One region of the Winslowiella toletana genome, then DNA from elsewhere that is predicted to be linked to it. Evidence: riboswitches for the same ligand, from Rfam matches in the RefSeq annotation. Region 1 holds a riboswitch; the other holds the start of a gene.
What was found. A riboswitch is a leader RNA that binds a small molecule or an ion and turns the genes downstream of it on or off. The one in region 1 is predicted to bind thiamine pyrophosphate.
Positions count from the first base shown of each region.

Region 1 (7,524 bases):
GTAGCGCCGCGCGTCCGGGATCGTAGTCGTAGCTGAGTGCCTGAAAAATCGCCAGCTCAATGGTGGTGGCTTGCGGGCCGCCGCCCAGCGATAACACGGTAGCAAAACTGGCGAAGCACAGCATAAAGATCAGCGCAGCGGCCGGCATAATTTGCCGCCGCAGCCACGGCCATTCCACCAGCCGAAAATGGTGCCAGCCGCGCATACCGAGCTGGGCAGCCAGTTGCCGCTGCTCACCGGGAATCTGCTCGAGCGTTTGTAACAACAGGCGCGTTGCCAGCGGCAGGTTGAAGAACACATGCGCCAGCAGAATGCCCTGCAGGCCGTAGGGTGAAAATGGGTAGTCAATGCCCAGCAGCTGGCACAGCTGCGCCAGCCAGCCCTGACGACCATAAACGCTGAGAATACCAAATACCGCCACCAGCACCGGCAGCACCAGCGTCATCGCGCAGAGTCGCAGTAGCGCGGCGCGTCCGGGGAAGCGGCGGCGATACAGCGCTCTTGCCAACGGAATAGCCGGAATGACCGACAACAGTGCCGATAATGACGCCTGCCAGAATGAGAAGCCCAGCACGTGCCACAGATAGCTGTCCTGCGCAATGGCGCGCCAGTCGGTTTCCGGCGCGTTAAACCACAGTGCGCCAAACGCCAGTATCGCGACGGCGACCAGCAGTGTCGCCGCCAGGCCGCCAGGGATCATCCAGCCAGCGATTAACGGCTGACGGCGCGTTGCCATGCACTGATCCATTGCGCGCGTTGATCGGCGACTTGCTGTGAGTTGAATTCCAGCGAAGTTTTCGGAACTGTCAGCGTCTCAAAGCCGGCGGGGAGCTTAATGTCGGTAACCGGATACATCCAGTTGCCGGTTGGAATAGCCTGCTGGAACGGCTGGCTGACGATAAATTTCATAAAGCGCTGTGCCAGTTCCGGTTGCTTGCTGCTGGCCAGCTGTCCGGCCACTTCCACCTGCATATAGTGACCTTCGGCGAAATCCGCGGCGGCATAGCGATCTTTCTTCTCTTCGATCAGATGATAAGCCGGCGAAGTGGTGTAGCTCAGCACCAGGTCACCTTCGCCTTTCAGGAACAGGCCGTAGGCTTCGCTCCAGCCTTTAGTGACGGTAACGGTTTTCTTCGCCAGTTTCTGCCAGGCCTGCGGCGCGTCATCACCGAAGACTTTTTGCATCCACAACAGCAGGCCAAGCCCTGGTGTGCTGGTGCGCGGATCCTGATAAATCACTTTCCAGTTTTGATCGCTGTCGACCAGTTCTTTCAGGCTTTTCGGCGGGTTAGTCAGTGTGGTTTTATCGTAGACAAAAGCAAAGTAGCCGTAGTCGTACGGCACAAAGGTGCTGTTGTGCCAGCCGCCAGGAATAGTCAGTTTGCGGGTATCGACATTACTGTCGGTAAACAGGCCGGTCTGCTCTGCCGCCTGCAACAGATTGTTATCAAGACCGAGGATCACGTCAGCCTTGCTGTTTTTCCCTTCCATCCGCAGACGATTCAGCAGGGAAACGCCATCTTCCAGCGCGACGAATTTCAGCTGGCAGTCGCAGTCAGCTTCAAAGGCTTTTTTGATCGCCGGGCCAGGCCCCCAGTCAGCGGAGAAAGAGTCATAGGTATAGACGGTCAGCGTCGGTTTGGCAGCAAATGCCGGTGCCGCTAACAGCAGTAACAAAGGCAGGGTCCTGTTTAACACTATGCGCTCTCCTTGAGAGGGGATTATATGAGGCGCATGATCTGAGCGACGGGCACTCTCAAATCCCTACGCCGGTATGAGCCGGATCAGGTTCGACGGGTTTTTCTCAGCGGAAAAACGGTGGATGGCAAACAGTCGGCATCACAAGGTTTTTCCGCACCCCGTTGAGAACGGCCCATTCTATTGATTTACTGCCCTCAGTGAAAGACTCATGATTCCGGCGGGGCAAACCAGGCTGATTTAAAATCAAACCAGCCGAGGGTGTTCATGCGGACCCCGCGCATACTGCGCTGCCCCTCCAACAGTAGCCAGTGGTGGAACAGAGGATGCAGACTGTAACTGTCGACCAGCAGTTTACTCCAGTCGGCCAGCGACAATGTCTGTTGCCGCCAGCGCTCGGCATCCGCTTCCCAGTCGATCTGCACACAGTGATGGATCAGCGGGATCTCATACAGTAAGGCGAACAGCGAAAACTCCAGTGGCAGGGTAAAATTGGCGCTGCCCAGCCAGATATCACTTTCGGCTTCGCCGCGATACCAGCTGTCGTAATCGATCTGCTGAGTAATCAGTTTTACGCCATGCGCCGCAAGGATCGGTTCCAGCGCATTGGCAATGCCCTGGTGTTCGATATGATCGCTGTACCAGGTGAGGGTTAAGCTGGTCAGCCCCTGCGGTTTTTCCGCTGGCGTCATATCGCGCCGGTGGTGCCAGCGCGGCAGCAGACCATAAGCCGGGAACCAGTAGCGCTGATAGCCGATGCCGGAGTTGTTCAGCAGCGCTATTGGGTTAAAGATATAGCTGACCCAGCGGCGTACCTGCTCATTGCGGCCCTGCGGCGAGCGCTGATCGAACAGCAGAAAGTAGCAGCCCTCTTCCAGCCGGCTCTCTTCTGATTTTTCGTCCTGCTTTTTGCCCTGCAGTTTCACGCCGGAGTAAACCAGTTCATCTGTGATTTCCGGTAATACCCAAATCGCCACTTCATCTATTAACGCGCGATAGCCAAAATAGTCGTCAAATGCCTGAATCTTTAGCTGTGACTGCTGATTGCGCACCACGGAGTAGGGGCCAGTACCGATCGGCTGGCGCGAAAAGTCGGGCAGGGTTGGCCATTCACGCGGCAGAATCATGGTACTGACATTTCCGAGTAGCCACGGCAGCCAGTTATCCGGCTGACTCAGATGAATATCCAGCGCCCACGGAGTGGAAGATTCAATGCGGATCAGATGGCTGAACAGCGGTTGGCTGGTCAGGCGCGTCAGCGAGGCAATAACATCGGCCATCTCCAGCTCGCGGCCATGATGGAAGTGGATCGCCGGACGCAGGTAGAAGCGCCAGTGGGTAGCGGAAATCTGCTGCCAGTGATGGGCAATATCCGCCTCCAGTTCCCCGTTTTCCTCATTTATCCGCGTCAGGCTGCTGAAAATCTGCCTCGCGAGGTGCGTTTCTGAACGGCGTAAGGGGGAACCGGGCAATAAATTAAGCAGCGAGCGGTAATAAAGCACCCGCAGGATATGTTTGCCCTGACGGAAGCTGCGCCCGAGATGGGAAGTAATCATCTGGCGCACCTGGTTTTTATCGCCGACCAGCTGCACTAGCTGATCGATGCGATCCTGCTCCAGCAGATCTTCGGCGCGCTGCTGTTGCAGCGCGAGGCCGGTATAGAGGAAAGTCAGCATCGATCGTTTGCCGCGTCCGGCTTCCGCCTGCCACTCCAGCCAGCCGTGCCCTTGCATCGCGTTCAATAAATTGCGCATATGACGGCGCGAACAGCTGAGCTGATTAGCCAGCTCATTAAGCGTGGTCTCTTGCGACTGGCCATTACAGCTCTGCCACAGGCGAATAAATTGTTGCTGCAAGCGGGGAGAGGACATAAAAGGGGAACTCCGCAGTGAAAGCCATCAGTTTTTTAGTTCCGGTATTATGGCAATAATAGCCACAGATGGAAGCGCGGGAGGCATCGCTTTTGATGGCGCACTTTCATCTCATTCTGAGTATGGTGCTTTCACCTGCCAGTGGATTAATGTCTGCTGGCTTTTTTCTTTTCCCTGTGGTTTCTTCTACGCTTCTTATTTGTCATTTTTTCGCCTCTTCCATCCAGGAAGGATCAAAGTATGAAATCGCTGCTGACCCGTCGTCGTCGCATCAATCCGGTTTATGTCGCTTTTATGGCAGTCTCTTTTATGGTTGGCATCGCCGGTGCCTTGCAGGCTCCGACCCTGAGCCTGTTTCTCAGCCGCGAAGTGGAAGTCCGGCCGTTCTGGGTTGGGCTGTTTTATACCGTTAATGCCATTGCCGGAATTGCGGTAAGCCTGCTACTGGCGAAGCGATCTGACAGCCGTGGCGATCGGCGGATGCTGATTCTGTTTTGCTGCCTGATGGCGCTGCTGAATGCGTTGCTGTTTGCTTTTAATCGTCACTATCTGACGCTGATTACCGCCGGCGTTTTTCTTTCGGCGCTGGCCAGCGTGGCGATGCCGCAGATTTTTGCTCTGGCGCGCGAATATGCCGACAGTTCGGCGCGAGAAGTGGTGATGTTCAGTTCAGTGATGCGCGCCCAGCTGTCGCTGGCATGGGTGATTGGGCCGCCGCTCTCTTTCGCACTGGCGCTGAATTATGGTTTTACCACCATGTTTATCGTGGCCGCCGCGCTGTTTGTTATCTGCCTGGCGCTGATCTGGTTTGCTTTGCCGTCGGTTCCGCGCGTTGAGCAGTCGCCGGAAGTGCTGCTGACGCAAATCAGTGCGTGGAAAGATAAAAATGTGCGCATGTTGTTTATCGCTTCGATGATGATGTGGACCTGTAACACCATGTATATCATCGATATGCCACTGTATATCAGCAGCGTGCTTGGGCTACCCGAACGACTGGCAGGCTTACTGATGGGGACGGCCGCCGGGCTGGAGATTCCGGCGATGCTGCTGGCGGGGCACTACGTAAAACGCTTCGGTAAGCGCAATATGATGCTGTTTGCCATTGCTTCAGGCGTGCTGTTTTACCTTGGGCTGGTGCTGTTTCAGTCGCGCACCATGCTGATGGTTATTCAGATCTTTAACGCGGTGTTTATCGGAATTATTGCCGGTATTGGCATGCTCTATTTTCAGGATTTGATGCCGGGCCGTCCCGGCGCGGCAACCACGCTGTTTACCAACAGTATTTCAACCGGCGTGATTCTGGCGGGGATTCTGCAGGGCGCGCTGGCGGAAACCTGGGGGCATTATTCGGTGTACTGGATGACGCTGGCATTATCGCTGGTGGCGCTGGGGCTGTCGATGCGGGTAAAAGATGTCTGAAGGCCTGAGACTGGTCGGGGGCCGTTTTCGGCCCCCGTGCTGAAGCTGTACCGCAGACTGATTAATTCAAAAATGCGGGCTGTCGGGTTTCGTAATCACCAATCTCGGCATCGTGCTGCAAGGTCAGGCCAATACTGTCGAGGCCGTTAATCATGCAGTGACGGCGGAAGCTGTCGATCTCAAAACTGTAGTGCCGATCGCCGGCGATCACTTCCTGCTTTTCCAGATCGACGGTGAAGGCGATGCCCGGATCGGCAGCAACCTTTTTAAACAGCTCATCCACTTGCTCTTCGCTCAGCTTAACCGGCAACAGCTGGTTATTAAATGAGTTGCCGTAAAAGATATCGGCAAAGCTGGGGGCGATCACCGCGTGGAAACCGAAATCAGTCAGTGCCCATGGCGCATGTTCACGTGAAGAGCCACAGCCGAAGTTTTCACGCGCCAGCAGAATGCTGGCACCCTTGAATTCTGGCTTGTTCAGCACAAACTCAGGGTTCGGCTGCTCACCGGCATCATCCAGGTAACGCCAGTCGTTAAACAGGTGCACGCCAAAACCGGTACGCGTGACTTTCTGCAGAAACTGCTTAGGAATGATGGCATCAGTATCGACGTTCGCCGCGTCCAGCGGCGCGACAATCCCGCTGTGCTGAGTAAATTTAGTAGCCATAATCTTGTCCTTAATGCAGTTCGCGGATATCAGTAAAGTGACCGGTGACGGCGGCTGCCGCAGCCATTGCCGGGCTCAGCAGGTGAGTACGTCCACCGCGTCCCTGACGACCTTCAAAGTTACGGTTACTGGTGGAAGCACAGCGTTCGCCCGGATTCAGACGGTCGTTATTCATCGCCAGACACATTGAGCAACCCGGCAGACGCCATTCAAAACCGGCTTCGATAAAGATCTTATCCAGACCTTCCGCTTCCGCCTGCGCTTTAACCGGACCGGAACCCGGTACCACAATCGCCTGCACGCCAGCAGCCACTTTACGCCCTTTGGCAATTTCAGCTGCGGCACGCAGATCTTCAATACGTGAGTTAGTGCAGGAACCAATAAACACTTTATCGATGCGTACGTCAGTCATTTTGATGCCTGGCTGCAAGTCCATATAAGCCAGCGCTTTTTCTGCTGAGGCGCGCTCAACCGGATCGCTGAATGAGGCAGGATTCGGGATCAGCTCATTCACCGCCATGACCTGGCCTGGGTTGGTACCCCAGGTGACTTGCGGTGCGATATCGGCGGCATTCAGCGTAATCACGCTGTCGAACTGCGCATCGCTGTCGGATTTCAGGCTGCGCCAGTAGTCAACGGCGGCGTCCCAGTTGGCGTCTTTCGGCGCGAACTGGCGTCCTTTCAGGTAGTTGAAAGTAATATCGTCCGGTGCGACCAGACCGGCTTTTGCGCCCATCTCAATCGCCATATTACACAGCGTCATACGGCCTTCCATGCTCAGCGCTTCAATCGCCGGGCCACAGAATTCCACCACATGGCCGGTACCGCCTGCGCTACCGGTTTTACCGATAATTGCCAGCACGATATCTTTCGCGGTAATGCCGGTTGCGGCTTCACCAACCACTTCAATCTTCATGGTTTTGGCACGACCCTGCTTCAGCGTTTGGGTAGCCAGTACATGCTCAACTTCCGAGGTGCCGATACCAAATGCCAGCGCGCCGAACGCGCCGTGGGTGGCGGTGTGGGAGTCACCACACACAATCGTCATGCCAGGCAAAGTCATGCCTTGCTCAGGACCAATCACGTGTACGATGCCCTGGAACGGGTGATTCAGGTCGTATAACTGCACGCCAAATTCGGCGCAGTTCTTAATCAGTTCCTGCATCTGGATACGCGCCATCTCGCCAGACGCGTTAATGTCTTTGGTCTGGGTCGAAACGTTATGGTCCATGGTGGCGAAGGTCTTGGACGGCTGACGGACTTTGCGTCCGTGCGCGCGCAGACCATCGAACGCCTGTGGTGAAGTGACTTCGTGCACTAAATGGCGATCGATATACAGCAGTGGCGTTTCGTTTGGTGCTTCGTGGACGACATGTGCATCAAATAACTTCTGGTATAATGTTTTGCTCATTTTATTATTTTTCCTCGGTGATGAACCGGGCGATTATGGAACCCATTTCATCAGTGCTGATTGCCTGTCCGTCACCCGCTAAGTCGCTGGTGCGGAAACCTTCTTCCAGCGCACGGTTAATTGCGCGCTCAATGGCGTCTGCCGCTTCATCTGCATTAAGGCTGTAGCGCAGCAGCAGTGACAGCGAGAGAATTTGCGCAATCGGGTTGGCAATATTTTTACCGGCAATATCCGGCGCCGAGCCGCCAGCAGGTTCATACAAGCCAAAGCCCTGTTCGTTCAGGCTGGCGGAAGGCAGCATGCCCATCGAACCGGTGATCATCGCGCATTCATCCGACAGAATGTCACCAAACAGGTTAGAACAAAGCAGCACGTCAAACTGTGACGGATCTTTAATCAGCTGCATGGTGGCGTTATCGATGTACATATGGCTCAGCTGCACATCCGGATACTCTTTA
Region 1 is NZ_CP134152.1:881,602-889,125, forward strand. It holds gene thiP (thiamine/thiamine pyrophosphate ABC transporter permease ThiP) at 1-736, opposite strand, end outside; gene thiB (thiamine ABC transporter substrate binding subunit) at 712-1,698, opposite strand; TPP riboswitch at 1,744-1,872, opposite strand; gene sgrR (HTH-type transcriptional regulator SgrR) at 1,908-3,569, opposite strand; gene RIN69_RS04045 (sugar efflux transporter) at 3,810-4,988, shown strand; gene leuD (3-isopropylmalate dehydratase small subunit) at 5,050-5,655, opposite strand; gene leuC (3-isopropylmalate dehydratase large subunit) at 5,666-7,066, opposite strand; gene leuB (3-isopropylmalate dehydrogenase) at 7,071-7,524, opposite strand, start outside.

Region 2 (7,524 bases), 1.2 Mb from region 1:
GGTGACCAATGGTGGACGCGTATTATGCGTAACCGCGCTGGGTGATGATGTGGCTGCGGCACAACAGCGGGCTTATCAGCTGATGGAGCACATCTCGTGGGATGGCAGTTTTTGCCGTAAGGATATCGGTTACCGCGCGATTAATCGCAAATAAACCGCAAATGGGCGGTGAGAAGGTATTGCCGCCCATTCTGACACCTGTCAGAAATCTTTTTCCGTCGGCTCCCACTGACAAAAATCTTCATTTGCCACCAACAGTAACTGCGTGCCTTCTGGCGCCTCCAGCCAGGCGATGCTCACCGGAACCGCCGAACGACTCTGTCGCTGCATAATATATTGTATTGCGCTGTTATCCAGTGCTGGTTTTTCCTGCGCGCCCTGACAGGTTTTCACCTCGCCGCCCGAAAGCCAGTGCCCCTGTTTCAGCATCACACGCCCGGTAAGCAACGCGTCGCTAATTCTCAGCATTCGCTGTGCATCGAAAATATAAAGCTCTACAGCGTCCGCTGAGACCGATTCGCGTCGGCCCACTAACTGACGCTGCATAAAATTGAGTTTTCCCTGCTGATCGAATCGCAAGGTGATGTCATCAGGATGCGCGCCTTTAATATGCCGCTCGATGGAGAGCAAATTGCCAGCCTGCCAGTGGTAATCGGTGATCTCAGTCGCGTCGCCTTCAAACGGGCTAAATACCGTCATCATATGCGACACTTCCTGATGGGTGTCTTTGCGCCAGATACGCACCGCACCGCGATCGGCCAGATAGCCGCTGGCGGTAAAGTCCGGCAGAGAAGAACGCGAGCTACAACCCGCAAGAAGAACCATTGAAAGAATTAAAACGGACTTTAATTTCATAAAGCGTCATCGTCACTGTCAGATTGGTGCGAGCACTACGCAAGCCGAATATGACAAGTAAGATAGCCTGGGCAGCCAAAAAAACAAAAGGAGCGATTAATCGCTCCCAGTGTTCAAACCTTCACTGTAACGCTATTACTTAACAGCGTCTTTCAGTGCTTTACCAGATACGAATGCCGGTACGTTTGCAGCAGCAATTTTGATTTCGTTGCCAGTCTGCGGGTTGCGGCCAGTACGCTCAGCACGGTGGTTAACTTTAAAGGTACCAAAACCAACCAGTTGTACAGCATCACCTTCTTTCAGAGACTCAGTAATCGCAGCCAGGGTGGATTCCAGAGCAGCTTTAGCCTGGGTCTTAGACAGGTCCGCTTTGTCCGCAATTACATCAATCAGTTGAGTCTTGTTCATAAGTTATCCTTACAGTGTATTTATCGCTTGCTAAGCATCAAGTGCGAGGGAAAAGCCAGCATTCGGCACTCTTCAGCCTGCACGCACCGATAGCAACATTTTTCAGCCCCCCAAATGTAGACCAGACAGGGGGCGAATGTGAAGCCTTTAGGCATGACAAATCAGGCGTGAAGTCACGTTTTATCGCCTTACTGCTGAAAATTTATACCGATGTTACTGATTCCCGACTCGCGCAGGTCAGATCGCAGTCCTTTAATCAGGTCCAGGTCCCGCTCCTCGCAGGCTGCCAGCAGGCGAAAAATCTCCCACTGGATGTCCCACTCCTCTTCCACTGCAGGATTAACTTTTAGCTCATCATCGGTCATTTCGCGACCGGCCTGAGTCATTTCGAGGATAGCAACGGTCGTGATCGAAGTTTCACTCACTTCGATGGCATGACTAAAGGTTTCACCGCTCAGACGTGAGTGCAGCAACTCGCTCAGCGCCACGCAGGCATCAATTGCCGGGTGAACGCCGTAAACATCGTAATCCTCTGCCGCTGGAATCGCCTCTTCCAGTTTTTCCAGCTGGCTGTCGAAATTCACTTTGGCATCTTTCACCACCAGCGTTTCCCATACCAGATCGAGGATGCGGCGATACAGCTGAGGATCGGCAAAACCGGTCTGCTGGCAGAATGCCCAATAGTTGGGATACATACGCTCGCACAGGCAAGCCATAAAAGTAACGTGCTGCCAGCTTTCCAGCTTTTCCAGCCGCAGATGAATCGGATTACGTAACATGTTGGGATCTCATAGACATTGACGCGCGGCCTGCAGTGTACCTGAAAAGCCGCTGACTCACACCGTTAACCCTGTTGCTGCCAGCGCACGAAAGCGCTGCGCTGTGAGGCGACGGCGTCTGCCCAGCGGGTCGGTTCCGGCAGGCGATAACCCGCCATACAGTTCTCTACCCACTGTAGCGCGGTATCCAGACTGACGCGATGACCGCCTGAAACAAACAGCGGGTTACAGCGTTTTTTACTGCGCCATACCCAGCCGATCTGCTCGCCTTTATCCAGCAGCGGCTGACGGGAGCCCGGTTCTTCATCAAGCGGCTCAAAACGACCGCACAGACGTCGCTTTGCCACGCCAATGGTCGGCACATCCACCAGCAGCCCAAAATGGCTGGCAACGCCCAAGCGTCGCGGATGCGAAATGCCGTGACCATCGACCAGCACCAAGTCGGGTCGATGCTCCAGCATCTGCCAGGCAGCCAGTAGCGCAGGATATTCTCGGAAGGAGAGGAAGCCCGGAATATAGGGCATGGTGGTGGCGATGCGCGCCACCTTGTATTCAACCAGTTTTAACGAAGGATATTCCAGTATGACCAGCGCCGCGCGGGTAACCTCACCCTGCTGCTCGAATCCGACATCCGCGCCAGCAATCAGGCGCGGCGGCAAACAGTCAAAGTCATCGTGGCGAACCACTTCCGCTGCACGGGCCAGCTGCTCAGCGCGCAGCGCCTGAATATCCATGCTTACTCCTGATGGTAAGGACGCGATAACGCGTGTACTGCCTCCACAAAGGCACCGGCATGCTCTGGTGGCACATCCTGATGAATACCGTGCCCCAGGTTAAATACATGGCCGTTACCCTTACCGAAGCCTTGCAGAATGCCAGCAACTTCCTGCTGAATGCGTTCTGGCGAAGCATAAAGCATCGACGGGTCCATATTGCCCTGTAACGCGACTTTGTCACCGACGCGACGACGCGCATCGGCGATATCAGTCGTCCAGTCCAGGCCCAGCGCATCACAACCGGTTGCCGCCATCTCTTCCAGCCACTGACCGCCGCCTTTAGTAAACAGCGTTACCGGCACACGGCGGCCTTCGTTTTCATGCAGCAGGCCGTCGACGATTTTATGCATGTAGTACAGGGAGAAATCACGATAGTCGCGACCGGTCAGCACGCCACCCCAGGTATCAAAAATCATCAGCGACTGCGCACCCGCACGGATCTGAGCGTTCAGATACAGCGTGACGCTATCTGCCAGCTTATCCAGCATCAGATGCAGCGTTTCCGGCTCGGCATACATCATTTTTTTGATTTTGGTGAAGGCTTTGCTGCTGCCGCCTTCAACCATGTAGGTCGCCAGCGTCCACGGACTGCCGGAGAAACCAATCAGCGGCACTTCACCCTGCAGGTTTTTACGAATGGTGCGTACAGCGTTCATCACGTAACCCAGTTCGTGCTCCGGGTCCGGGATTGGCAGTTTTTCCACATCGGCGCGACAGGTAATCGGCGATGAGAAACGTGGGCCTTCACCGGTTTCGAAGTAGAGCCCTAAGCCCATCGCATCAGGAATGGTCAGGATATCGGAGAACAGGATCGCCGCATCAAGCGGATAACGTCGCAGTGGTTGCAGCGTGACTTCACACGCCAGCTCGGCATTCTTGCACAGTGACATAAAGTCACCCGCCACTGCGCGAGTGGCTTTGTACTCTGGCAAATAACGTCCTGCCTGACGCATCATCCATACCGGGGTGATATCAACGGGCTGGCGCAGCAGAGCACGCAGGTAACGATCGTTCTTCAATTCACTCATCATCAGACTCTCTCAAAAACAGGTGCTCAGTATATCACTCATTGCGCTTCGGCGCGGCACAGTGCAACAGTATCCTCAATCAGCCGACGGGCCACCGTACCCGGCGGCGGTAACAGCGGCAGCTCGTCATAGCGATACCAGCCAGCGTCAATCAGCTCTTTACCATCGTGCTGCAACTCACCGGCATCGTATTCGGCCATAAACGCCATCATCAGTGAATGAGGAAACGGCCACGGCTGCGAAGTCACGTAACGCACGTTTTTCACTTTGACGCTGCTCTCTTCCATCACTTCACGCGCCACGGCTTGCTCCAGCGTTTCGCCGACCTCAACAAATCCGGCCAGTACGGTATAAATACCGTTGCGATGGCGGGCATGCTGCGCCAGCAGTATCTCGTCGCCACGGCGAATGGCGACAATAATGCAGGGCGCGATTTGCGGATAGTAACGCTGACGACAATGGCCGCAGAGACAGGCATTTTCACTTTTGCTGTGGTGCATTTCGTGGCCGCAATAACCGCACCAGCGATGAGAGCGGAAGAATTCTGCCAGTTGGACCCCGCGCCCCGCCAGTTGAAACAACCCGACATCCTGATCGATAATTTGCCGTACCGATCCCATATTTTCCGCGCGGTTCTCGCGGATCAACCACACCTTTTCACCCTGCCATTCACCGATCAGCGATCCTTTCGATCCTGTCAGCCCGAAAGTTTCCGCATTACCGTGCGGCAGATCCCCCTTCGGTAACCAAAGTTTCTGCTCATGGCTGACAACCCACCAGCCAGCGTCTACGCTTGAGATCTCATGTTCCATAAAATTTGTTATCCTTTGCTTTAACAGGCACTCTGTAGTACTGATGTTAAGTATTCGGAAAGATGCTTATAACTATAATACCCAAAGTAGCAGGGTATTTACTCAACGGAGTTGATCATGCTTAACCAGTTAGATGCTCTGGCCGCACGCGTCGGTGGTAGTAATGAACTGGTGGATCTCTGGTTAAATGCCCGCAGACCGCTACTGGCCGCCTATTATCAGTTAGTGGGTATGAAGCCTAACAAAGATCCACTAACCGTACTTGACGATGAAGCTCTGGATAACTTTTGTCAGAGACTGGTGGACTACCTTTCCACCGGACACTTCAATATTTACGAACGTATCATTGATGAACTGCAGGGTGATAGCCCGCTGATTGCGGCTTCCCAGATTTATCCGGCGCTGCAGGCCAACACTGAACGCATCATGGATTATTACGATACTCACCTGGAAACGGCGATTGATGATGACAACTGTCTGGAATTCCAGCAGGCATTATCCGGCGTCGGTGAAGCGCTTGAAGCACGCTTTACTCTTGAAGATAAGCTGATTCAGCTCGCCTTCGACCACAAATTGCGCCCACAGCCAGCGGCCAATGAGCCTGCTCTGGTTCGTCCGGCGTAAGGTTGCTCAGGTAGTAAATTTGTTGTAGTTTGCCAAAAGCCCCCCTATGCTGGAGGGGCTATTTTTTGGTTGTGTTTTATACGACCAACATCTTGTCGGAGTGCCCCCCGGGGCTGAGACCGTTAATTCGGGATCCGCGGAACCTGATCAGGTTAGTACCTGCGAAGGGAACAAGAGTAAACAATCTTTTTCGGTGTTTGCCGACACGTCGTCACACCGTCTGTTACTCCCTCCGAACTCCGGACAAGCCATTTTTCCTTGTAATCAGGATATGAGCTATGTCTACCGTTGAGAAAAAATCCCGTCGTCGTGAGCAACGCGCTCAGGCCCAACAGTTTATCGATTCCCTGCAAGGCACCGCTTTTCCCAATTCCAGACGAATTTATCTGAGCGGTTCACGCGCGGATATTCGTGTGCCAATGCGTGAAATTCAGCTGAGCCAGACCATGGTGGGTGGCAGCAAAGATCAGCCAAAATTTGAGGATAACGAGCCGGTCCCGGTGTACGACACTGCCGGTCCGTATGGCGATCCGAGCGCCAGCATTGATGTCCATACTGGCCTGGAGAAATTACGTGCCGGCTGGATTGCTGAACGTGGTGATACACAAGAGATCGACCAGCTCAGCTCAAGCTATAGCCAGCAGCGGCTGGCCGATGAAGGACTGGAGCATTTGCGCTTTGATAACCTGCCGCGCCCGAAGCGCGCGCTGGCCGGTCGCTGTGTCACCCAGTTGCACTATGCTCGCCTCGGCATCATCACGCCGGAAATGGAATTTATCGCGCTGCGGGAAAATATGGGCCGCGATCGCATCCGCGGTGAGGTTCTGCTGCAACAGCATCCCGGCAACAGTTTCGGTGCACAGCTGCCGGAAAATATCACCGCCGAGTTTGTCCGCCAGGAAGTGGCCGCAGGTCGCGCGATTATCCCGGCCAATATCAATCATCCGGAATCGGAACCGATGATTATCGGCCGTAACTTCCTGGTGAAAGTGAATGCCAATATTGGTAATTCCGCGGTCACCTCTTCGATTGAAGAGGAAGTGGAGAAACTGGTGTGGTCTACCCGCTGGGGTGCCGACACGGTAATGGATCTCTCTACCGGCCGCTATATTCACGAAACTCGCGAATGGATTTTGCGTAACAGCCCGGTGCCGATTGGTACGGTGCCGATTTATCAGGCGCTGGAGAAAGTGAATGGCATTGCCGAAGACCTTAACTGGGAAATCTTCCGCGATACGCTGCTGGAACAGGCCGAACAGGGAGTGGATTATTTTACTATTCACGCCGGTGTGCTGCTGCGCTACGTGCCAATGACCGCGAAACGTCTGACCGGTATTGTCTCACGTGGCGGATCGATTATGGCCAAATGGTGCCTGTCACATCACCAGGAGAGCTTCCTTTATCAGCATTTCCGCGACATCTGCCAGATTTGCGCCGCCTATGATATTTCGCTGTCATTAGGCGACGGCCTGCGCCCCGGCTCGATTCAGGATGCCAATGACGAAGCACAGTTTGCCGAGCTGCGTACGCTGGGTGAGTTGACGAAAATCGCCTGGGAATATGATGTGCAGGTGATGATTGAAGGTCCGGGCCATGTGCCGATGCAGATGATTCGCCGGAATATGACCGAACAGCTGGAACACTGCCATGAAGCACCGTTCTATACCCTCGGCCCGTTAACCACCGATATTGCGCCAGGCTATGACCATTTCACCTCAGGCATTGGCGCGGCGATGATTGGCTGGTTCGGCTGTGCGATGCTCTGTTACGTTACGCCTAAAGAGCATCTTGGCCTGCCAAACAAGGAAGACGTCAAACAGGGACTGATCACCTACAAAATTGCCGCCCACGCCGCCGACCTCGCCAAAGGCCATCCGGGCGCGCAGATCCGCGATAACGCCATGTCAAAAGCACGCTTCGAATTCCGCTGGGAAGATCAGTTTAACCTGGCACTGGACCCGCATACCGCCCGGGCTTACCACGATGAAACTCTGCCGCAGGAATCCGGCAAAGTGGCACATTTCTGTTCCATGTGCGGCCCGAAATTCTGCTCAATGAAGATTACCCAGGAAGTGCGTGAATATGCCGCGCAGCAAGAGGCAATGGCACAGCCGATTGAGGTCGGCATGGCGCAGATGTCGACGGAATTCCGCAGTCGCGGCGGCGAACTTTATCACCCGGCCGATGGCCTGCAACAGGAGGAAAATGTATGAGCGCGCCCTTCCCTGCCACTGAAAAAAAA
Region 2 is NZ_CP134152.1:4,602,953-4,610,476, forward strand. It holds gene purD (phosphoribosylamine--glycine ligase) at 1-154, shown strand, start outside; gene RIN69_RS20890 (DUF1481 domain-containing protein) at 202-855, opposite strand; gene hupA (nucleoid-associated protein HU-alpha) at 991-1,263, opposite strand; gene RIN69_RS20900 (YjaG family protein) at 1,452-2,042, opposite strand; gene nfi (deoxyribonuclease V) at 2,108-2,776, opposite strand; gene hemE (uroporphyrinogen decarboxylase) at 2,779-3,846, opposite strand; gene nudC (NAD(+) diphosphatase) at 3,885-4,658, opposite strand; gene rsd (sigma D regulator) at 4,776-5,282, shown strand; TPP riboswitch at 5,369-5,469, shown strand; gene thiC (phosphomethylpyrimidine synthase ThiC) at 5,561-7,495, shown strand; gene thiE (thiamine phosphate synthase) at 7,492-7,524, shown strand, end outside.
Region 2: linked by a shared signal. The riboswitch ahead of thiC (phosphomethylpyrimidine synthase ThiC) and the one ahead of thiB (thiamine ABC transporter substrate binding subunit) in region 1 are both predicted to bind thiamine pyrophosphate.